3 regions of the Bacillus cereus group sp. MYBK79-1 genome follow, and region 3 is predicted to be linked to each of the others. Evidence: riboswitches for the same ligand, from Rfam matches in the RefSeq annotation. Region 3 holds a riboswitch; each other region holds the start of a gene.

Region 1 (7,571 bases), on a different contig from region 3:
CCAATTTTTTCAACTACAGAAGATATATTAGTAGGATTAATCATTACATTTTCAATACTAACTAATTTATTTTCTAATAGTCCACTCTTTGTTGTAATAAGTTCTTCAAACCGTTCTAAAGTCATCGAAAATTTGTGTTCACTTCCGCCATTCATACTGACTTTTACATACTTCATCATGCACCCGCCTTTCATAATAATCTATAATTCGATAAAAAGGCGCTTACATCCTTTTTATTTACTACTAGATTTTTCACTTTTACACTTACCAATTTACGTATATTCATTGTGAAGAAAACAGGTACTATTTTAATGTTCACGTAATAATTGCTAGTAAGAATGATAAAGATAAAAATGCGCAAAGTGGTATATATAAAACTGTATCCATTTTAGCAAAATGCGTATCTGTTTTCCGCTTAAAGATACCAAAATAATGAAACTCACCAATTACTCTTATGAAAAATACAATCATACAAATCCAGGATCCCATTTGAACAATAATGTTAGGAAATGCAAAATGAACAATATTTGTTTGTTGTAATAAAATTATCGCTGCCATACTTAGTAATAACGCAATGAACAATGTCATCCCTGTACCTGGTGTAAACGCCTTTTCTCCAGCTTTTGTTGGAATGACACTATTTGTCGCCCACTTACCTCCGAAAGCCCAGTAAACATGTAAAAAGCTAACTAGAAATAATATACAGACAGAAATATATGTAATAATAAGCATTTTGTCCTCCTATTATTTTATTTAAGTCTTCAACTTTACATTATGCTATAAATTCCACCTTAGCAATCTATATTTAATAACATAAAAACCCCTTAATGATTTTTCGTAAAATTGATTAATCATTAAGGGGCTTTTAACTTTATTACGCATTATACCTATTTCTACGACGTTCCATCCTCGTTTGTCCTTGAGCAGTACCTTCTTTATATTGATCTATTTGCTCTCTCATTTCATATGTTGCAGCTGGAGCTGGTTCTTCGTAATTATGCTCACGTATTTTTTCTGGTGTTTTTCGTTTTGGTACTTTTCCACCAAACTTAAATAATTTCATCTTTAATTTCGGTAATTTTGGAAGTGGAATCTTAAATGATAGCTTTTTACGTTTCTTTTTTTGTTGAAATAGATTTATATTTTCTTTATTATCTTCCTCTTTACGGTGTAATAACATGGCGATTAATCCACCTAATATAAGCCCGCCAACTAAAAGCATGAGGTATTTGAAATTGCTTATCATTAAACTCGACATACGTTCAAGTATAACTAACGACTGTACTTCTTTTATATCCCAAAGTAAAGCAGCCCATAATGAGACTAAACCGAAAGTAAGTCCATATGTACGAAAACGGAATAGACACGGAATTAAAGCGACACATGCGGCAATTTTCGCATTCGTTATTATTGAATTTATTGAAATATCTTGATGCCAAATGACTAACAGGAGTGTTATAAATGGTGCATAAGCTATCCAACTACATATACGTGAATATATTTTTTTCGCAAAATAACTACCGAAACTAGTAAAAAATAAAAGGCCTCCAATATATAAAGATTGTTCTAGTGGGATTTGCTTCATCATTCCTGCAACTGGAAAGAGGCCGCTCAATAGCATTAATAGCACATCTAATTTCTTCACAATTCCTCATTCCTTTCAAATTACTTTTGAATCAATTCATATAGCTTTCTTAAATGATGCAGTTTTTTATTTCTAAAAAACATCTTAATCCTGTACGCAAATAAAGTAAATACATAAAAGAGAAGATACATGACAAAGGATATCCTTATTTACATGAAAAAATGACAAATCCTGACCGATATAATGAGCAGGATTTGTCTATTATTTATTTACAGCAGAATAATTGAATCTTTCTTTTCTATCTTTATTATATCTACATCCAGTTCATCATCAAACTCTTTAAACTCTCTTACATCTATATCCGTCATATAGCCTTTTATTACTTTCGCCATATGCATGGAATACGGCATGTGTACATCCTTTTCCAAAAGCATACTTGAGTTACAGCACATGTAATGTATCATTTTGGCAATATAATTCCTTTCTGCAACTTTTACACCTAGCGGTAATATTTCAAGTATGTACCGATGCAATGTTTCACTATCATTAAATGAATACTCACCAGTGCTATAATACATTCCTTTTTGATCTACATATAAACTCGTTCCATCCAGTACATCATCACATTGTATCGCACCGTATTTTGGTACATCAAAAGCTGTATTTATTCTTATAATATTTAAGTTTGGAACCTTTAGCACATCTGGAACAATCTCCGGAAAAGTATCTACATCAATTTTTTTATTTACTAACTCTTTTATCCAATGTTTTCTTACATTCGCATCTATAATGAAATATACTTGCTCATTTTGTTCTTTTGCATGTTGTAAAATTCCTGTTAATGTTTCAGAAACAAATTGTTTAAATTGAATTCCCATATCATTTCTTTTTGAAGGCTGTGGTAAAAAGGTATTATGTTTATTTACATGTAATATTAAACGATCAATCGTTTGCCAATCTGTATTCCCATATAATTTATATGAAATTTCTTTTCCTTTTATTTGTGAAAAAATAGGTAAGAAATCAAATTTCGAGATTCGTTCAATTGATAAATTAACATATGTACAAGGTAAATTTATCTTATTCCAATTACGTTTTAAAAATCCTTTTTGTTCTAATAAACTAAAAATACAATTTATAATTGTTTTACGAGATACACTTTGGCCTATAAATAAATTAATAAATGCTGAAATACGGTTTGTTCGTGCAAACCCTTCTCTAACAATTTGCTTCGGATCAATTTTTTCACGGCCATCACAATTTTTCATTGCGATTAACGCTAATGTTGCATCATTGCGCTCACCTGCAGTAGCATAAACCGCTTTCATAACATCCTCTACTAAATTTGTTTTATATTTCTGGCAATATTGCATTTTATATGGATTTTGCAATACTTTTTCAATATTATGTCTTACTATTTTTAACAATACTGGAGAATCTGCATTTAATACGTATGATGACTCACCGATTTGAGCTAACACAATTTCAGTTTCAAATAACGCTTGTTCTACTTCCAACGATATTTTTTCAGACCATATTTCTAACGTTATAGTCTCTAATCCTTTTGGTGCAATTAAAGGGAATAATTCATTTTCATTATTTGTGACTACCTTTTTACATTCCGGTAGTAATCTGAAATAAGAGAATTTTTGCTGAAACCCTTTAAATAAATACTCTCTTTCCTTTACTTTTATACCAAGTTTTATTTTAGTACCTTGAACTTTATATATTCTCTCGTTATATGGAAGTAACACCCTAAGATTTTCTCCCAGCATATAATCTTTCGGATATTGAAGAATATGCTCCAAATCAACTTCTCCACCTATATGAAAATCATCTTTTAAATTTCTAAATATCTTAATCCACTTTATACCGTTTGTTGCTTGTTGCACTTTTAGCTTTACAAACCGATTTTTTTTATTATTCGATGCAAATTCTGGAGTAGAAATTAAAATCATGCCTCGTTTTCGTCTTAAAAGCAAAGGAATATCTGGATGGTTATATTCTTGATAAAATCTACGAATTCCTATTGAAACATTTAATAATGGAATATTCTCGCCTCCGCGCGTTATACATTCGAACCGATATACATAGGCGAAATAATCTTGTGTTTTTTCGTCTTTAATAGGCTCTGACATAGCCTCACAAATATTTTGTGATCTAAGAGGCGAAAAATATATATTTTTTTCGTGTATGTTTTCTAATTGTAAAGGGCGTTCACAAAACATATGTGAAATTAAAGCGGGCACCCACTTAGAATATATTTCATTATCATGTAATACTGTTAAATTAGAAATTAAATCGTAATGCCATTCATATTTTGGCGATTCTATTAATTTATTAGGCTTCCAATCATGAATAATTTCATACCAACTTTGGAAAATATAATCAAGTTGTTCTTTTCTAATAGGTTCTTTACATACAATCCACGGCGTATTTTCATTTAATACATATGGATTATGCTGAATAAATAATATATCAGAAAACATATCATATAACCTTTCATTCAATCGTTTCAACTTACTCGTTAATAAAAATGTCTTATAATGTATCTCTACAATATCAAGCCATTCAATAGGAAAATATATAAATGATACGCTTTCGTTTAAAAGAGGTTCTACTATATTTTCAAATGTTAACAACTTTAATTTTTCCATAAAATGATTACTTCCTTTCTTCATTTTTCTTGATCACAAAAAAACTAAAGTATAATCACAATATCTAATTACTTAAAAGAAAAACAAATACCGCTTATCTAATTAACATGTTAATGAATGACGCGTATAAGAATTAAAAATCATCATACATAGCCCTCCTTTTATATTACAAATATAATACATTCAAATTATACAATATATATTGCATATTGTATTTGAAATTCACAATAATTTTACAAAAGAGTATAAAAAGAGGTATTGACCATACATATGTATCGCAATACCTCTTTTCTTTACCCTATTACATCTTTTACTTCTATATTCACTGGCCACTGCTCTAAAGTATAAGCCATTTCCCAAAATGAATATTCATATTGACTACTAATAATAAAATGCTGTTTCATTCGCTTACGGTCAGACTCTGTCACCTTTTCAGCGATAATATCTAATCGTGTAATTTGCTCTTCAACTAATGTACGGAACCAATCAGATCCGTAAGCAGAAATCCATTCGTTATAAATTGGCTCTTCTGGCTGACACTCTTTTAAACGCTCGCCAATTTCATAATACAGCCAATAGCAAGGTAAAATTGCTGCAATGATATCGCCTAAATGTCCTTCATATGCCGCACGATACATATGTGAAGTATATGCGTATGCAGTTGGAGCTGGAATAAAATTATCTTTTTCTTCTTGTGTTATCCCTAGTTTCTTCGCAAAATTCTCATGTAAAGATAATTCTGCCTCATATGTATTTTGAGCATGGTGTGCCATACGAGCTGTCGTTTCTAATTCCAGTGCTTTTGCAGCTCCTAACGTTTGTACTCTAGCAAAATGACTCAAATAATATGAATCTTGAAGCACGTAATAGCGAAAACTAGCTAAATCTAACGTTCCTTCACCAAGTTTTTTTACAAAAGGGTGATGAAAACTAGCTTCCCAAATTGAATCTACTTCTTTACGTAATGATTGTGAAAAAGTCATTTAAATCCCTCCAAGTAATTTATTTAATATAAGTATTTATCCACATTTATTAACGCTTTAAAATAAAAAAACTTTCTTTACAGACGTAAAGAAAGTGAAATTGACAGTATTTATTGATAAAATAGCAATGTCTTTCCCACTTCCCTACGCTGGCATTAACCAGATCAGGTACTAAGAGTCTCAAATTCTCATTTGATCTCAGCCTATAATAGGCCCCCCTAGTGGATAAATATTTAATTTTCGTACTGTATTCATCATAACATACTTCATGTTACTGTCAAAAGTATTCATGATACCAGTGCTTAAAACCCTTCTTCTTTTCTTACCCTTAATGAAGTTTCAATGATCATATCTAATAGTTTACTATAATCAATTCCCGCTGCATCTGCACTTTTTGGTAGTAAACTCGCTTGTGTCATCCCTGGTAATGTATTAATCTCCATTACATATGGAATACCGTCCTTCACCATCATATCCACCCTTGCATAAACACTGCACTTTAATGCTTTATAGCAAGCCAGTGACGCTTTGTTTACACGTTCCTTCAACTCAGCTGGAAGTTCGATAACTTCTTCAATTGTACTAGCATCATCATATTTTGCATTGTAATCAAAGAACTCCGCCGCATGTCGAATTGAAATGATAGGTAACTGTTTTCCATCAAAAATTGAACATGTAATCTCGTCACCTTTTATATACTTCTCTATTACTACTTCAGAATCCCATTCGAATACAGTTTCCAGCATTGCAATTAATTCGTCTTTATCATAGACAATCTTTACCCCAACACTTGAGCCACCAGAGTTCGGTTTTACCACTAATGGAAACCCTAACTTATCTAACTCATCAAGATTTAGATCTTCCATTTTTGTAAGTTCAATCCAATCTGGTGTTTCTATACCTTCATAACGTAAAATCTTTTTCGAAATATTTTTGTCCATACATATACCGCTAGATAACATATTGCTTCCACTATAAGGAATACCTAAACTTTCAAGCGTTCCTTGAACCGTCCCATCTTCCCCGTATTTTCCGTGTAATGCGAGTAGCGCAAAATCAATGTCTTTCGCTTTTTCGATTAAATCTATTTTTTCATTTAACGTAATTGGTACGATTTCATATTTATTTTTATCTAAATTTGCAATCATTTCATTTCCAGTCATAATTGACACTTGTTTTTCAGAGGATACTCCACCCATAATAACGCCAATTCTCATTTCCTCAACTCCAAATTTCATTTTTTATTGTATCACCGATTATTTTGATTCCACGTACTATTTCTTCTTCTTTCAGACGTGAAAATCCTAATCGAAAAGTAGTCGCTCCTCCTCCATCAGAATAAAAAACATCTCCAGGAGAAAATGTAACCCCTTGCTCATAACACTTTTGTAAAAGAGTACGGGCATGAATTTTTTCTTCTAACTCTATAAATAAATGAAGTCCACCGTCACCGGTCATTCTTTGAAACGAAATGTACTCGTTACATGCCCCAACAGCTAACTCATATTTTTTCTTATAAACAGATCTTGCCTTTTTTAAATATTTTTCAAAATACCCTTCATGTAAATATTGAAATAAAACCGCTTGATCTAGCGTTGATGTGTGTATTGTTCTTGCTCTTTTTACACTTTCTAAATGATGGATTAGCTCTTTATCTGCGATGATCCAGCCTACACGTAAACCAGGGAAAAGTACCTTTGAAAAGCTACTAATATAAATTACATTATTACCAGCGCCAGCAAAAGTTAATAATGGTGCTAAATGTGAACCTGAATAACGTAGCTCTTCATTAAACCCATCTTCTATAATAGGAACCTTATATTTTGAAAATAATCTCATCAGTTCCGTTCTTTTCTCTGAACTCGTAACAATACCGGTTGGATTATGATAAGAAGGAATTAAATACGCAAAATCAAAATCCTTTTCACGCAAACTTTTTTCTACTTCGTTCGTATCGATGCCATCTTCATTCATAGTTATTCCATGTACTTCAAGTCCATGTAAACGGAACAGCTTCAGTGCAGCATGATGTGTCGGATTCTCACAAATAACTCGCCCTGATTTTTTCGATAGCGAAGATAGTACAATGTCTAATCCTTCTGTAAATCCATTTGTAATTAAAATATCTTTGTTCGAAATATCTACACCTTTCATTTCCATATAGTGAAGTAGATAATTCATTAACGGCCTATAACCTTTTGCGTATCCGTAATTTAATACGACATCCCCTTCAATGGACATGCGAGTAAGAAAAGCTCTTTTGAAATTTTCCACATCAAATAGCTTTTCATCTGGAGCAATGCTATTAAAAACAATCATTCCTTTTTCCCAGCGAACACCATGTTT
Region 2 (7,571 bases), on a different contig from region 3:
TTCTTATTGAGTCCTTATAAGACTTCGCTTTGTTATACGGGTTACTACTACTTATAATCCCAGACATAACAGCAATACCACTGACGCCGTTAGTAAGAACATCCCCGGTGTTTTCCGTGGTAATTCCTCCAATTGCTGTAATCGGTATGGATAAACACTTTGCAATGTTTGAAATTTCTTCAAGCCCTCTCGCTGGCACACCCTTTTTGCAATCTGTCGGAAATACATGACCATAGACAAGTGAATCCGCTCCATTCTTAAATGCATCAATCGCCTCTTCTAAAGAATGCACAGAATAACCGACATGCAAATAAGAAAACTTTTCTTTCACTGACCTTACATCTGCGCTTCGATATCCTAGCTGCACGCGCGGGATGTTTAATAAAATAGCAATATCAATTCGATCGTTTATCACTATTTTCGATGCTGGAAAGCCTTTCTTCAAAAGACTTTCCACACCTTCATACAATTCCTTCGTACTTTTCTCACGCTCACGAATATGCAAATAATCAATCTCACTTTCAATTTGCATTGCTATATTCACTAACTCTTCGAATGACATGTGACCATTTGAGATTACATGAAGCTCATTTTTCATATTCATTCGCCTACTTTAAAATGTTTTCGAATAACTCCTCGGCCGGAACGATTTCTTTCGTCATTCCTTTATCTTTTAGCCATTTATTTTGTTTCTCCCATGACTCTTTTGAATCCGATAAGAATGGCTCATCTTTCGTTTCCATCTTCTCTAATAAAATTTTCATACTTTCTTTTTCAACTTCTGGTACAAGCGGGAAGTTTTCTTTTTCTTGATGATTTAATAAAATATTTAATGCTTCATCTGGGTTTTTCTTCATGAAATCATAGCCTTTTTTCGTACCACGTAAGAAGGCTTGCAACGCTTCTTTATCTTTTTTCAACGTTTTATCACCTGTTACAAATACAAGTTCATGATAATTCGGTACACCGTAATCTGCTGGGTTAAAGTATGCTGGTTCATGACCTTCATGGCGCATAACAGGTACTTCATGGTTAATGTACGCCCCTGTTACCGCATCCACTTTTTTCGTAATTACTGCTGGTACTAAATCAAAGCCAACATCGACTACTTTCACTGTATCTGGATTACCACCAGCTTCTTTTATCATCGTTTTTAAATACATCTCACTTAAAGGTGTTCCAGAATATCCAACTGTTTTCCCCTCTAAATCTTTTGGCGATTGAATGCCCGCTGACTTCAGCGATATAACATGATTTAATGGTGAACGTACGACAGCTCCAATTGATTTCACTGGAATTTGTTCATTTGCTTTTGCCATAACAACATCTGGCTGATAATATAGGCCCACTGTTACTTTTCCTGCAGCTGCTAAAGTTAATGGGTCAGTCGGGTTGGAAGGGAATTTAATATTCACCTTTACTCCTTCTTCTTTAAAGTAGCCTTTTTCAATAGCCGCATAAATAAAGCTATGTACCGCATTTGGATACCAATCAAGCATGACCGTTATTTCTTTTTCTTTTTTACTCTTCTCTGATGCCGAATTACTAGAACATCCAGCGATCATTGCAACTAATAATGTAAACACAAAGATGCGTTTTAATAATTTCATGAATGCTTCCTCCAACTAATAAATTTCTTTTCTAATACCGAAATAAGTATGACGAAGAAAATAGCTAATAATGATAACAATACAATGGGTGCAAATACACCTGCTCCGTCTAACTGCGTCATCATTCTTTTACTGAAATATCCTAGCCCAGCTTGTGCACCGAGCCATTCACCAATTGCTGCTCCAATCACACTAAGCGGAACTGCAATTTTTAAAGCTGAGAAAAAATAAGGAAGAGCAGATGGCAACTTTAATTTAAGAAAAACATCTTTTTTCGTTGCTCCATACGTAACTAAGAGCTCCTCCCATTCTTTTTTCGTACTGCGTAGTCCATCATACGTATTGACCGCAATTGGGAAAAACGTAATTAAAACCGTAACAACGACCTTACTCCAAATTGTATATCCAAACCATAAAACGAAAAGCGGAGCAAGTGCTGTAATAGGAATTGTTTGTGAAGCGACTAATAATGGATAAAATGCTCTCTCCATCCAATTACTCGCATTCATTAACATCGCTAGCCCTACCCCAAGTACGATAGAAATAGCCACCCCTATTAAAACGACGGATAAGGTTGCCGGTAAATGAACCGTAAATAATATATCTTTTAGTTTCCATATCTTCACTACAATTGCAGACGGTGACGGTAAAATGTACATTTCATCTACAATTCTTGCCCCTACTTCCCAAAGGGCAAGTAAAATACTAGAAAGTGTAAGAGCAGGTAATAACTCCTTCAACCGGTTCATCATACGAGTACCTGCCTTTGTAACATACTAAGAAGCTCATCTTTCAGCGCTAACACTTCCGGCTTATATAAATCTTTTCTTGTCCGGTTACAATCAAGCGGTACAATCCTCTCGGTTAAAGTAGTTATCGGTTGATTTTCTACAACGAAAATTCGATTAGAAAGAAATAATGCTTCTTCCACATCATGAGTGATAAACAAAATTGTTTTTTCCCACTCTTTCCATTGTTCAAACAACCATTCTTGCAAAGATGCCTTCGTTAAAGCATCTAGCGCGCTAAACGGTTCATCTAACAGCAATATCTCCCCGCCTGTTAATAAAGTTCGGATAAAGGATACGCGTTGCCTCATACCACCAGATAAATCTTTCGGATATTTAGTCTCATACCCTTGTAATCCAAATTTATGTAGCAGTTCCTTTGCCTTTATTTGTGCTTCTTTCTTCTGTACACCTTGGCACTCTAGCGGCAGAGCAGCATTCTCAATAATCGTTCTCCACGGCAGGAGCATATCTTTTTGGGGCATATACCCTACAGGATGGCTCTTCGTTTCTGTCAGCTCTATCTGACCAGTACTTGCTTCTTCTAAACCTGTAATAAGGCGAAATAAAGTACTTTTCCCGCATCCACTCGGTCCGATAATACTTACAAACTCTTTATCTTGTATAGAAGCATTTAATTCATTGATGATTGGTTTCTCATCATAATGAAAAGAAACATTATGAAACTGTAGTATGTTCTTGCTCCTCAAATCCCCACATCTCCTTACGGTAGGACATATCCCAGAATAAATATTCAAATCGACTGGAATATAGGAAAATCTCCTCTAATCGATCTAGCTCTTTGTCAGACTTTCCAACTGCCATTTCATTTAATAAATCTATTAACCAAATACAAAGGTTACCGTATTCTTCAGAACTATATCCTTGAATCCACTCACCAAAAAACTCATGATCTCTTGCTCCAGGAATATCATTTAAACGCTTTCCAATTTCCCAATAGCTCCACATACATGGAAGAAGTGCTGCTATTAATTCCGCAAGTGTGCCATTTTGAGATACAGACATCATGTAATTTGTATAAGCTAAATTTTTAGCAGATGGTTTTGCTGACTCTATCTCCTCTATAGAAATTCCAAGTCTTTTTGCATACTGTTTATGGATCGTCATTTCTCCATTTAATATTCCATCAATTTGTTCAGCGAATTTCCCCATTACTTGTGGATTCGTTGCCTTTACAACACCAATCGCATATAGCTTTGCATAATCTAACAAATATAAATAATCTTGAATAATATAATACTGAAACTTATCTTTTTCTAACGTGCCATCCCCCATACCTACTACAAACGGATGATTATGACTCATCTCCCAAACTGGTTGTACAGTTTCTAATAATCTATCGCAAAATTTCATTTCCCTATCCCCTTCCGGTATGTGTATATAAATAAAAAACCACTTCTAAATAAGAAGTGGTTACAGCAAACAAAATTATAATTTATTCGTTGCTCCACTTCCCTTCGCTAGTATTACCTAGATCAGGTCTGTAAGGGTTAAGGATTATTCCTCTCTCAGCACAACAAGCACCCCTAGTGGTTCAATATGAAATTTTCAAATAAAAAAGCCCCGTTTCTATACGCAAAGAAACGGGGACTCATTATTAGTGTCCGAATTGCTTCCCTACGCTAGCATAATCTAGATCAGGTAATGAAAAGGATCAAAGGCTTACGGCCTACTCTCAGCTGGCAACACCAGCTCTCCTAGCAAACTATGAAATTAACACTGTCAGTATAACACCGTAATAAGACATCATCAACTGTTTTAATTTTCTCAATTATCAACAAAATAACAAAGCTATATAATACTTATATTCTATGTTAGAAATTATTATCCTAATTAATTAGGTAAAAAGGAATCATTATCCTCAAAAAATTTATTTTTATATTGATTTCATATTACATTTATGTGAATAAACCCACTATATTATATCTTTATACTATAATAAAATTACAACTATACAACTAGAGGAGGTCTCTATTATATGAATATGAAAGCTACTGCTTTAACAGCAACTACTGTCGCAATTGCTTCTTTACTTCCTTCTATGGGAGAAACAAATGTACAAACAGCCAACGCTGAACAATTATCTAATGTGAAAACTGGATATGTAAAAGTCGATCAGGTAGCCTTACATACAAAAGATAACGCAAATAGCTCATCAATTGATACAATTCGCTTTAATACGAAGGTGAACATACTTGAAACAACTAATGGTTGGTATAAAGTATCTGTTAATAATAAAGTAGGTTACGTACAAAAAGATTCTATTCTACTAAAAAACAAACTTCAATCTAATAATCAATATATCGTTAATGCCAATGCATTAAATGTTCGATCTGAACCTAATTTAGAATCTTCAATTTTAGATGTATTACCAAATGGAAAATTCGTTACCATTCAAGAAGAACAAGGCGATTGGTATAAAATTTTACATAATGGCAAAACAGGTTACGTACAAAAAGCATTCGTTTCTAATGGTTCACAGCCTTTAGTAAAAGGTATCACAGTTCAAAATAATACAAAATACACAGTTGCAACACCTAAACTTAATGTACGTAGCACCGCTAGTACAAGTAGTGCACTACTTGGTTCATTACAAAATGGAACACAACTACAAGTAGTGGAAACTGTAGGAACTTGGTATAAAATTCGTTTTGGCACAGGATACGGATACGTGGCAAAACATTATGTAGTGCAAAATCAAGCACAAGTTCAAAAAGCCCAAACTGCTTCCATTCCAGCAGTTTTCAAATTCCCTACTCAAGGAAGAATTAGCTCAACCTTTGATATGCGTTGGGAACAGATGCATTACGGTATAGATATTGCAGCTCCAGGTAATGTCTCTATCCAGGCGGCGGCTGCAGGCAAAGTTGTGAAATCATATTATTCAGCTAGCTATGGCAATGTTGTGTTCATCGCCCATCAAATAAACGGGAAATTATATACAACAGTCTATGCTCACATGAAAGATCGCACTGTACAAGCTGGTGATCAAGTACAAGCTGGACAATTAGTAGGTCATATGGGAAACACAGGTCATTCATACGGGCAACATCTTCATTTTGAATTACACAATGGAGAATGGAATTTTGAAAAAACAAATGCAGTAAACCCACTGCCATATTTAGTTAGGTAAATTGTATGTCACGCAATATCAATATACCTCTCTTAATTGAATACTTAGCCTTTTTAGGTTTAATCTGTTGTTTAATCATTTACAATACAAATACTGTATTTTTATCTATTATCATTGCTTTTGTTGCTTTAGAAATTATGATGGAATCTTTTCAAGTTCAACTTAAACAAAAAATTGCCCATATTTATAATGCCATCTTTCTATTAAGTGCCCTAATAGCAAATATTATTAGTAATGGTTTTTATTTATCTACCGTATTTCCTGTATTTTTTATGGCTGTTTTATTATTCATAGCTAGATACATTCATGTTCCTACTAACAAAAAACACGAACAAGAAGCTTAGAAAGAGGAGACACTTTGTACCAATCTTTCAAAGATAATCCGATAAAATATATATTGAATTTATATGCAAAAATAAATAGTTTTTTTGGTATACAAGGAAGTTATACTGCACAATTTCTCCTTTATGGCATGTTATTTCTCGTCTTAATTACGTTCTCCTTGCTTTACTAATAAAAAAAGGATCTCACATAAACTTGAGATCCTTTTTAATTTATATAGAAAATGCTCTTTATCCGCAAGCATATTTTTCATAAATAAAACTAAGATTATATTTTTTTTCTAAGCTCATTCTTTGCTCATCGTCACACCAATAGAACAGAATATCGTGAATCGTTGCATAACGTTTATTTTTAAGAAATAGTTTAAAGAATGATGGTAAACAATCATGTAATTGTATAAATATATAATTGCGTAATATTTCTTCTTTATATTCAATGCCCTTACAAATATACAATAATTCTTCACAATAATATGCATGTTGTGGAACTTGAATCATTTCGAAAAATGGCACATATGATAATAACTTTCCGATAAAATGATCATATCGATCCATTATTCCTATCGTCATATGCTCCATCATTTCTTTCATTACATATAAATAATCATCTACATGAGTAGTTTTCAATGGGTCTAATCGATCTGAAATTTGAGAAAGTACAGCTCTTTGACAAGCTAACACCGCTTGACTAGGTCCATAATATGATAGGAAGTCTGTACATTTACGATATTTTCGTAATAAGTCATGTGTGTATAAGTCATACACAAACGTATTACAATACATCGCTAGACTCATCATATCACTATTCAATTGTTCTTTTGATAGTAATTTAGCTCTCTTACACATATAAAAGAATGTAAATTCCAATACTTCTTTATGAGATAATAGATGTTTACAATTCGTTATACATTTCTCATTAAATTTAACTCTATCCCAAATTTCTACATCCCCATCAGTCAATTCACCAATACGATATTTAATAATTAAATAGTTTAAAGCAACCGCTTGCGTCAAAAGATCCCACGTTTCATATTCCAATGAAGTATGAACAAACTCAGATAGTCCTTGAGTTACCATAAAAGTATTTGCTTCTTCATACCAACCAATCTCTTGGCATAAACGAAGAATACGTACTAAAGTTGGAATTTCATCTTTATGAAACTGCGGTAAATTCTTTACTTTATTCATTCCATATACGATAAATGAAGCTAAATTTTCTTCTTTATAAAATTCTTTTTCTTTCCAAACTAATATAGTCCGTTCTTTCCCTTCACCTTTTGGATGACAAGGTACAAGCAAAGAAAATAATTCAGCGAAATTATTTGGCTCTATATATGTATCTGTAACCAAATTCCAATTTGGATCGCGCTGTATAGCCCTCATATAATTCCCCTTCCCTTTTATCTACATAGGAAATATTAATCCATTATTACATCATTAACAATAAATATTGCTATATTCAAAATTTTTCATAATACTTATATCTATCAGTATATCATTTTTTCTCTTATTTAAAATTAAGAATGACAAATTTAAATAAACTGTCGAAATTACTAACTATACACTTATTATATAATGGCTCAGATACATCATGCTAACATATTAGTTTAATCCATATATACTAGAATAATGCATCTGATTTTTATACGTAACTTATCCCACTAATGAAAGTCTCTCT
Region 3 (7,571 bases):
ACAGAAAAATGTGCAGGATGCTTCAAAGCTCCTTCAAGAGCGTATTGATAGTGTTTCATATTTGATTGATTTCTTTACAGCTTTTAAGGAATCAGCTTCAACGGACTTCGGTAAACAGTTCTTTGGGAACAGAGTGGAAAGTTTAACAGTGCTTAAAAATTCTATGGAGGATGCTAATAATAGAGTAAAGCATGTAGGAGATTTAATTAGTTCCGGACAAGAAGTTAAACAAGATGTACGTGATGCTGTAAATCAAAAATTAGATGCAGTAAATAATTTAGTAAATCAAGCTGAAAAGGATTATAATGCAACGTTTGTAGCTGATTTTGAAAAAGCAGTAAGTACAGCTGAACAACTGAAAAATAAGGCTGAAAATGTGCAGGGAAATGCGCAGCAACTTAGAGGTAATTTAAATCAAGATATAAACAAAGCTAATGAGATATTAAACAATGGTAGAGAGAACTATGATCAGGCTGTAGCGGATTACGCAAAACTAAAAACTAGTCTCGAAAAGGCAAAAGCAGATTTAAGTAATAAAGGTGTTAACGGTTTAGACTCTACAAAAGTAGCCTTAAATGATTTAAATGGGCAGTTCAAAGCAAGTTGGAATTTAGTTAATGATATGATTCCGGTTCTGGAAAGTACAAATAAGGTTTTAGCGGATGTGAATAGTGATAAAAACCTTAATGGTACAATTACTAAGTTAAACAAAGCAAAAGATGGTTTGCAAAAAGGAATGGATTTAACTGATAAAGGAATTGATGCTATTAATAAAGGCCAAAAACCAGCAGCAGATGTTATTGAGAGTATTAACAAAGTATCTAAAAGTGTTTCGGGCCAAATAGGTGACATCTTAGCTAAATATGATTCTGAAATCACTCCAAATTTCAATGCAGCTATTGCTCGTACAAAAGAGATGTCTAAAAACACATCTCAAATTTTAAAAGAAGCAGACAAAAAGCTTCCAGATGTTAAAAAATTACTAGAAGATTCATCAAAAGGCTTAGTAGACGGTAAAAAGAAATTAGCAGACATTAAAGCTGAAATGCCGGAAACTGAGAAAAAGATTAAAGACTTAGCAAATAAAATTCGTGATTTTGAATCAGAAGAGGATATAAAAGACATTATACGCTTATTGAAAAATGATGTTGAAAAGCAAAGTGATTATTTCGCGAATCCAGTAAATTTAAAAGAGAATAAATTATTTGCAATGCCGAACTACGGTTCAGCAATGTCACCATTCTACACAGTGCTTGCATTATGGGTAGGCGCACTATTAATGGTTTCGTTATTAACGGTAGAAGTACATGAAGAGGGCGCGAATTATAAGAGCCATGAAATATACTTTGGACGTTTATTAACATTCTTAACGATAGGTCTTTCGCAGGCGTTTATCGTATCGATGGGGGATATATTCTTACTCGGTACGTACGTAGTCGATAAATTCTGGTTTGTGTTATTTAGTTTATTTATTGGCGGAGTATTTGTTTGTATCGTGTACTCACTTGTTTCTATCTTCGGAAACGTTGGCAAATCGATGGCAATCATTTTACTTGTGCTTCAAGTAGCAGGATCGGGTGGTACGTTCCCAATTCAAATGACACCACCATTCTTCCAAGCGATTTATCCGTTCTTACCATTCACATATGCAATTAGTGCAATTCGTGAAACAGTAGGTGGAATGCTTTGGGATATAGTTATTAGAGATTTACTTGTATTAAGTGTTTTCGTAGTAGTCATCGTTATTGCTGCGTTATTATTGAAAACACCAATTAACAAATCGAGTGAAAAGTTTGTTGAGAATGCAAAAGGAAGTAAAATTATCCATTAAACAAAAAGGTTCCTACCGATAGAGGTAGGAACCTTTTTGTTTAATCAAATTTTAATTTCTTTAATGCTTCTGCGAACGGGTTGTTTAATGGTTCTTCTTTATTCTGTTGTTTCATATATTTTTGAACGTCGCGCTTATCAGCCTTGCTTCCAGATTCTTTTTTACGTCTTTCCTGGAATGTCGATAATTTCTCGCGATAGCCACATTTACATGCGAAAATTTGTCCTGCACCTTCACCACGTAATTCTAACTTCTTCTTACATTGTGGGCAACGAGCGTTTGTTGTACGAGATACATTTTTACGATGACCACATTCACGGTCTTGGCAAACGAGCATTTTTCCTTTTTTACCGTTTACCTCCAGCATTGGTTTACCACAGTCTGGACAAGACTTCGTTGAAATGTTGTCATGTTTATATTTTTTATCACTTGATTTAATTTCAGAAACAATTTCTTTCGTATAGTTCTTCATTTCTGAAATGAATACTTCTTTTTTCAGTTTACCCTTCGCAATTGCTTCAAGCTTTTGTTCCCACTCACCAGTTAGTGTAGGTGATTTTAACTCTTCTGGCACTAAATCAAGTAACTGACGGCCTTTTGAGGTAATGTGAATATCTTTACCACGTTTTTCAAGTAAGAATGAATTGAATAGCTTGTCGATAATATCAGCACGCGTTGCTACAGTACCTAATCCACCAGTTGATTTTAACGTATCAGCAAGTTGTTTATTTTGCGTATCCATATATTTCGTAGGATTTTCCATTGCTGAAAGTAAAGTAGCTTCGTTAAATCGTGCAGGTGCTTTTGTTTGACCTGATGTTTGCATAATTAACTTTACAGTTAATGTATCGCCTTTTTCAATGTGAGGTAGAAGTTGTTCTTTTACGTCATCCGTTACATCATCATCTTCAAAGCGATTTTCATATATTTCTTTCCAACCGGCATGCAGAATAGTTTTTCCGCGTGCAATGAATGTTTCATTACCAACTTTTGTGCGTAACGTTAGTTGCTCGTACTCGAATGCCGGGAATAAAACGGCTAAGAAACGTTTTACAACTAAATCATAAATTTTACGTTCTTTATCTGTGAAGGCCGAGAAGTTAACGTATCCTTCTGTCGGAATAATTGCGTGATGATCACTTACTTTACTATCATCAACAAATGACTTATTAGACTTGATAGGCTTTTGTAATACTTTATGTGCTAAAGGACGGTACTCTCCAACGCCACATGCTTTTAGACGTTCTGGAAGTGTTCCAACGATATCAGATGAAATATAGCGTGAATCTGTACGAGGGTACGTTAGCACTTTATGTTGCTCATACAATTTCTGCATAATGTTTAACGTTTCTTTCGCAGAGTAACCGAACTTTTTATTTGCATCACGTTGTAATTCAGTTAAATCGTAAAGACCAGGAGAGAATGACTTCTTCTGTTTTTTATCAATTTCCACAACAGTAGCATTATGTTTATCTAAACCTCTTACGATGCTATCAATTTTTTCTTTATTAAAACTGCGGCTATTGCCGTTTGCATCTTGCCAAGTTAGTTTTAACTGATTCGTCGTTTGTGCTTCGATGCCGTAGTAAGTTTGAGCTTTGAAGTTCTTTATTTCATCTTCACGATTAGCGATCATAGCTACAGTAGGTGTTTGCACACGGCCGCAATTTAGCTGGGCATTAAAGCGAGTCGTTAAAGCGCGAGTCGCGTTAAGACCGATATACCAATCAGCTTCTGAACGTGCAACTGCCGAAGCGTATAAATTGTCATATGCTTTACCTGGTTTTAAATTAGCGAAGCCATCTTTAATTGCTTTATCAGTAACAGATGAAATCCATAGACGTTTGATCGGTTTGTTAACTCGAACTTTATCGATAATCCAGCGAGCGACTAATTCTCCTTCGCGCCCAGCGTCTGTCGCTACAATAATTTCATTTACATCTTTTCTAAGAAGCTGACTCTTCACAGCATTAAATTGTTTACCAGTTTGTTTAATAACCGTTAATTTCAAACGCTCAGGTAGCATCGGTAAATCTTCTAAATTCCACTTTTTATATTTCACATCATAGCTTTCTGGATCTGCTAATGTAACGAGATGGCCTAAAGCCCAAGTTACAATATATTTACTACCTTCAAGGTAGCCGTTTCCTTTTTTATCGCACTTCAGTACGCGAGCAATATCACGTGCAACGGAAGGCTTTTCAGCGATTACAACGCTTTTTGACATATTTAAAACATCCTTTCAAATTTCCATACGTTAACTATAGCATACATCTTCTTGAGATTCAGTTTCGCTCCAGATTTGAACGTTTTTTAGTGGGATAACATCCGTTTGAAAGAGAATGATGGCGACAGAACATAATATGCACCATGATGAGACTGTGAGAAATAGATAGTTATTATGCTTATTGTCTTATTAGTTGCTTCTATTTAAATAGAAAAGTAAAGAACTTGTTATTTTACTAGAATAAGAGTAGACTTTGAAGTAGAAGAATAATAAGCACATGGGAGTTTGTGGATGCAAGCTGAGAGTATGACTAATCCGTCATTGACCATTTGAACCTGTTGGATAATGCCAGCGTAGGGAGAGTGTAAAAGCACATGTTCAGGCACTTTGCGTACGCGCAAAGTGCCTTTTTGTGTATCTCCCATTACTATAGTTAGGGGATGAGAAGGATGAATATGAAAGAAATTAGTAAAGTAGTGGATTTGGTGAGAGAGTCTAATCCGCTTGTTCATAATATTACAAATGTTGTTGTAACAAATTTTACAGCTAACGGCTTGTTAGCGTTAGGAGCATCACCTGTAATGGCGTATGCGAAAGAAGAAGTAGCAGAAATGGCTAGCATTGCTGGAGCGTTAGTATTAAATATGGGGACACTTCGTCCTGAAGAAGTAGAAGCGATGTTACTCGCGGGTAAATCAGCAAATGTGAACAATGTACCAGTACTGTTTGATCCAGTTGGTGCAGGAGCAACATCGTATCGAACAGAAGTTGCGAGACATATTCCGGCTGAAATTGATTTAGCAATTATTCGCGGAAATGCAGCAGAAATAGCGAACGTTATTAATGAGAGATGGGAAATTAAAGGGGTAGACGCCGGTGCTGGAAATGGCAATGTCGTAAGTATTGCAAGGCAGGCAGCTGATGAATTAAATACAGTTGCGGTGATTACTGGAAAAGAAGATGTTGTTACAGATGGAGAGCGAACGATTCTTATTCGAAATGGTCACCCTATTTTAACGAAAGTTACGGGAACTGGTTGTTTACTAACTTCTGTAATAGGAGCATTTGTAGCAGTAGAAAAAGATTATGTAAAGGCAGCAGTAGCGGCATTAACGTTTTATGGTGTAGCGGCAGAATTGGCAGCTGCTAAGACAGTGGAAAAAGGACCTGGTAGTTTCCAAATTGAATTTTTAAATCAGTTAGCGAATACGACTTCAGATGATATAGAGAAGTATGGGAAGATTGAGGTTATATAGTAAGGAGGGAAAATAAATGTCGCGTATTTCAAAGGCAGAAATGTCTAAGTTATTATCAGTATATTTTATTATGGGAAGTAACAATTGTACGAAGGAGCCACTACAAGTGTTGAGAGATGCACTTGAAGGTGGTATAACAATTTTTCAATTCCGTGAAAAGGGGGAAGGGGCTTTAACGGGAGAGAAGCGTATTTGTTTCGCAAAAGAACTACAAGCAATTTGTAAGGAGTACGGTGTCCCATTCATTGTAAATGATGATGTGGAACTAGCTATCGAGTTAGATGCAGATGGCGTACATGTTGGACAAGATGATGAAGGAATTACTTCTGTTCGTGAAAAAATGGGGGATAAAATTATTGGTGTATCTACACATACAATTGAAGAAGCGTGCTGGGCAATTGAAAACGGAGCTGATTATTTAGGTGTTGGCCCTGTTTTTCCAACGAGTACGAAAAAAGATACGAAAGCAGTGCAAGGAACGAAAGGTTTAGCTCATTTTAGAGAACAAGGAATTATAATACCAATCGTCGCGATTGGTGGCATTACAATTGAAAATACAGCTTCAGTTATAGAAGCAGGTGCGGACGGTGTTTCCGTTATTTCTGCGATTAGTTTAGCGGAATCTGTGTATGAAAGTACGAAGAAGCTAGTAGAGGAAGTAAGTAAGAGTTTGTAGAAGAAGGCTATGTAGTATTAAAATGCTGCATAGCTTTTTTGATATTAATTATTAGAAATAGGGGGGATTATTTGAAACGAAATAGGTTTGTAGAGTTGCAGAATGAGTTGTTTCGTTTATCCGACTTTAATGGGCAGTAAGACCCCCACCTCAAAATTCAGCGAAAGCAAAGAAGTTAGGTGGGGGATCAACTGCTCATAAAAGTCCGATTGGTTCAACTAATAATCAGTGGGGGATGAAGAAAACCCCCACTGATTAAAGTTTCACTTTATTTAAACAAACGTTTGATTAAAAAAGCACAAACCCTTTTAAATTATAGGTTTGTGCTTTTCTTTAAAACATAATTGATATTAAGAGCATTCCAATGCCGATAGAAGTGAATGTTGCGATTAGGCCTGGAATCATAAAGCTATGATTTAAAACATATTTACCAATGCCAGTTGTACCAGTGCGATCAAAGTTAATGGCAGCAACGATTGTTCCATAGTTTGGAATGAAGAAGTATCCATTTACTGCAGGGAACATCGCGATTAATAGTGCGGGTGGAATACCGAGTGATAATCCAAGAGGCATTAAAGCACGTACTGTTGCGGCTTGGCTATATAATAAAATAGATAGAATGAATAATGCGATGGCAAATAGCCATGGTGCACTTGTTACTAGGTGCTGAATTGATCCTTGAATCATATTTAAGTTTCCGTTAAAGAAAGTATCTCCCATCCAAGCGATACCGAAAATAGCAACAACTGCTGTTGCCCCCGCTTTAAAGACGTTACCAGACACGATGCTTTCTACATTTGGTTTGCAGAAAATAATAATAAGAGCTGCGATAGTTAACATAACCATTTCAATTGTGTTTGGCATTGAAAGACGAACTAACTTCCCGTCGACCATCCATCCTGGACGAAGTGCTTCAAATGAACCGAGAAGTACGACAAGGAAAGTTCCTACTAAGAAAAGGATAACGGATAGTTTAGCGCCTTTTAAACCAACAAATTCTTTTTTCTCTTCAATTTTAGGAATCATTCCTTCTTTTAAACGTTTCAAGTATTCAGGGTCTTCATTTAATTCTTTCCCCATTTTGCTAGCAACAAATGCAGCTACCATACAAGCGATGAAGGTAGAAGGAATACTTACTTTTAAAATATCTAATAAAGTGATTTTATAGTCAGCTAGCATTGCTAAAAGGGCAACTGTTGCAGCTGATATAGGGCTAGCTGTAATTGCTTGTTGGGAAGCGATTACGGCAATTGACATTGGTCGTTCCGGTCTAATCCCAGATTCGCGAGAGACTTCTGCGATAACAGGAAGTACAGAATAAGCAACGTGACCAGTTCCTGCGCACAGTGTAAATAAATAAGTAACAATTGGAGCAAAGAATGTAATGCGCTTTGGATTTTTTCGTAATGCTTTCTCAGCCAGATGAACAAGGTAGTCCATTCCTCCAGCGGCTTGCAGTGCACCGGCAGCTGTAATTACTGCTAAAATCATAAGCATTACATCAATAGGGGGAGCTGTAGGTTGTAAGTGGAAGACGAAAACAAGTATTGCCATACCAACGCCACCCATTACTCCTAGACC

The links. Region 3 has a riboswitch for thiamine pyrophosphate ahead of thiM (hydroxyethylthiazole kinase). Riboswitches for the same ligand answer to the same signal wherever they lie in the genome.
Positions count from the first base shown of each region.
Region 1: linked by a shared signal. The riboswitch ahead of tenA (thiaminase II) and the one ahead of thiM (hydroxyethylthiazole kinase) in region 3 are both predicted to bind thiamine pyrophosphate.
Region 2: linked by a shared signal. The riboswitch ahead of tenA (thiaminase II) and the one ahead of thiM (hydroxyethylthiazole kinase) in region 3 are both predicted to bind thiamine pyrophosphate.

Region 1 is NZ_JBQAEO010000001.1:299,030-306,600, forward strand. It holds gene ACTFOB_RS01605 (hypothetical protein) at 1-176, opposite strand, end outside; gene ACTFOB_RS01610 (DUF3995 domain-containing protein) at 316-732, opposite strand; gene ACTFOB_RS01615 (DUF3959 family protein) at 875-1,645, opposite strand; gene ACTFOB_RS01620 (RNaseH domain-containing protein) at 1,855-4,242, opposite strand; gene tenA (thiaminase II) at 4,536-5,225, opposite strand; TPP riboswitch at 5,350-5,455, opposite strand; gene ddlB (D-alanine--D-alanine ligase) at 5,528-6,442, opposite strand; gene pdxR (MocR-like pyridoxine biosynthesis transcription factor PdxR) at 6,447-7,571, opposite strand, start outside.
Region 2 is NZ_JBQAEO010000003.1:2,482-10,052, reverse strand. It holds gene tenI (thiazole tautomerase TenI) at 1-598, opposite strand, end outside; gene ACTFOB_RS06885 (ABC transporter substrate-binding protein) at 609-1,610, opposite strand; gene ACTFOB_RS06880 (ABC transporter permease) at 1,607-2,359, opposite strand; gene ACTFOB_RS06875 (ABC transporter ATP-binding protein) at 2,359-3,108, opposite strand; gene tenA (thiaminase II) at 3,077-3,772, opposite strand; TPP riboswitch at 3,855-3,957, opposite strand; TPP riboswitch at 4,017-4,128, opposite strand; gene ACTFOB_RS06865 (SH3 domain-containing protein) at 4,398-5,552, shown strand; gene ACTFOB_RS06860 (hypothetical protein) at 5,558-5,896, shown strand; gene ACTFOB_RS06855 (DUF3965 domain-containing protein) at 6,125-7,276, opposite strand.
Region 3 is NZ_JBQAEO010000012.1:32,860-40,430, forward strand. It holds gene ACTFOB_RS18565 (YhgE/Pip family protein) at 1-1,831, shown strand, start outside; gene topB (DNA topoisomerase III) at 1,872-4,058, opposite strand; TPP riboswitch at 4,326-4,435, shown strand; gene thiM (hydroxyethylthiazole kinase) at 4,499-5,314, shown strand; gene thiE (thiamine phosphate synthase) at 5,331-5,990, shown strand; gene ACTFOB_RS18585 (anaerobic C4-dicarboxylate transporter family protein) at 6,324-7,571, opposite strand, start outside.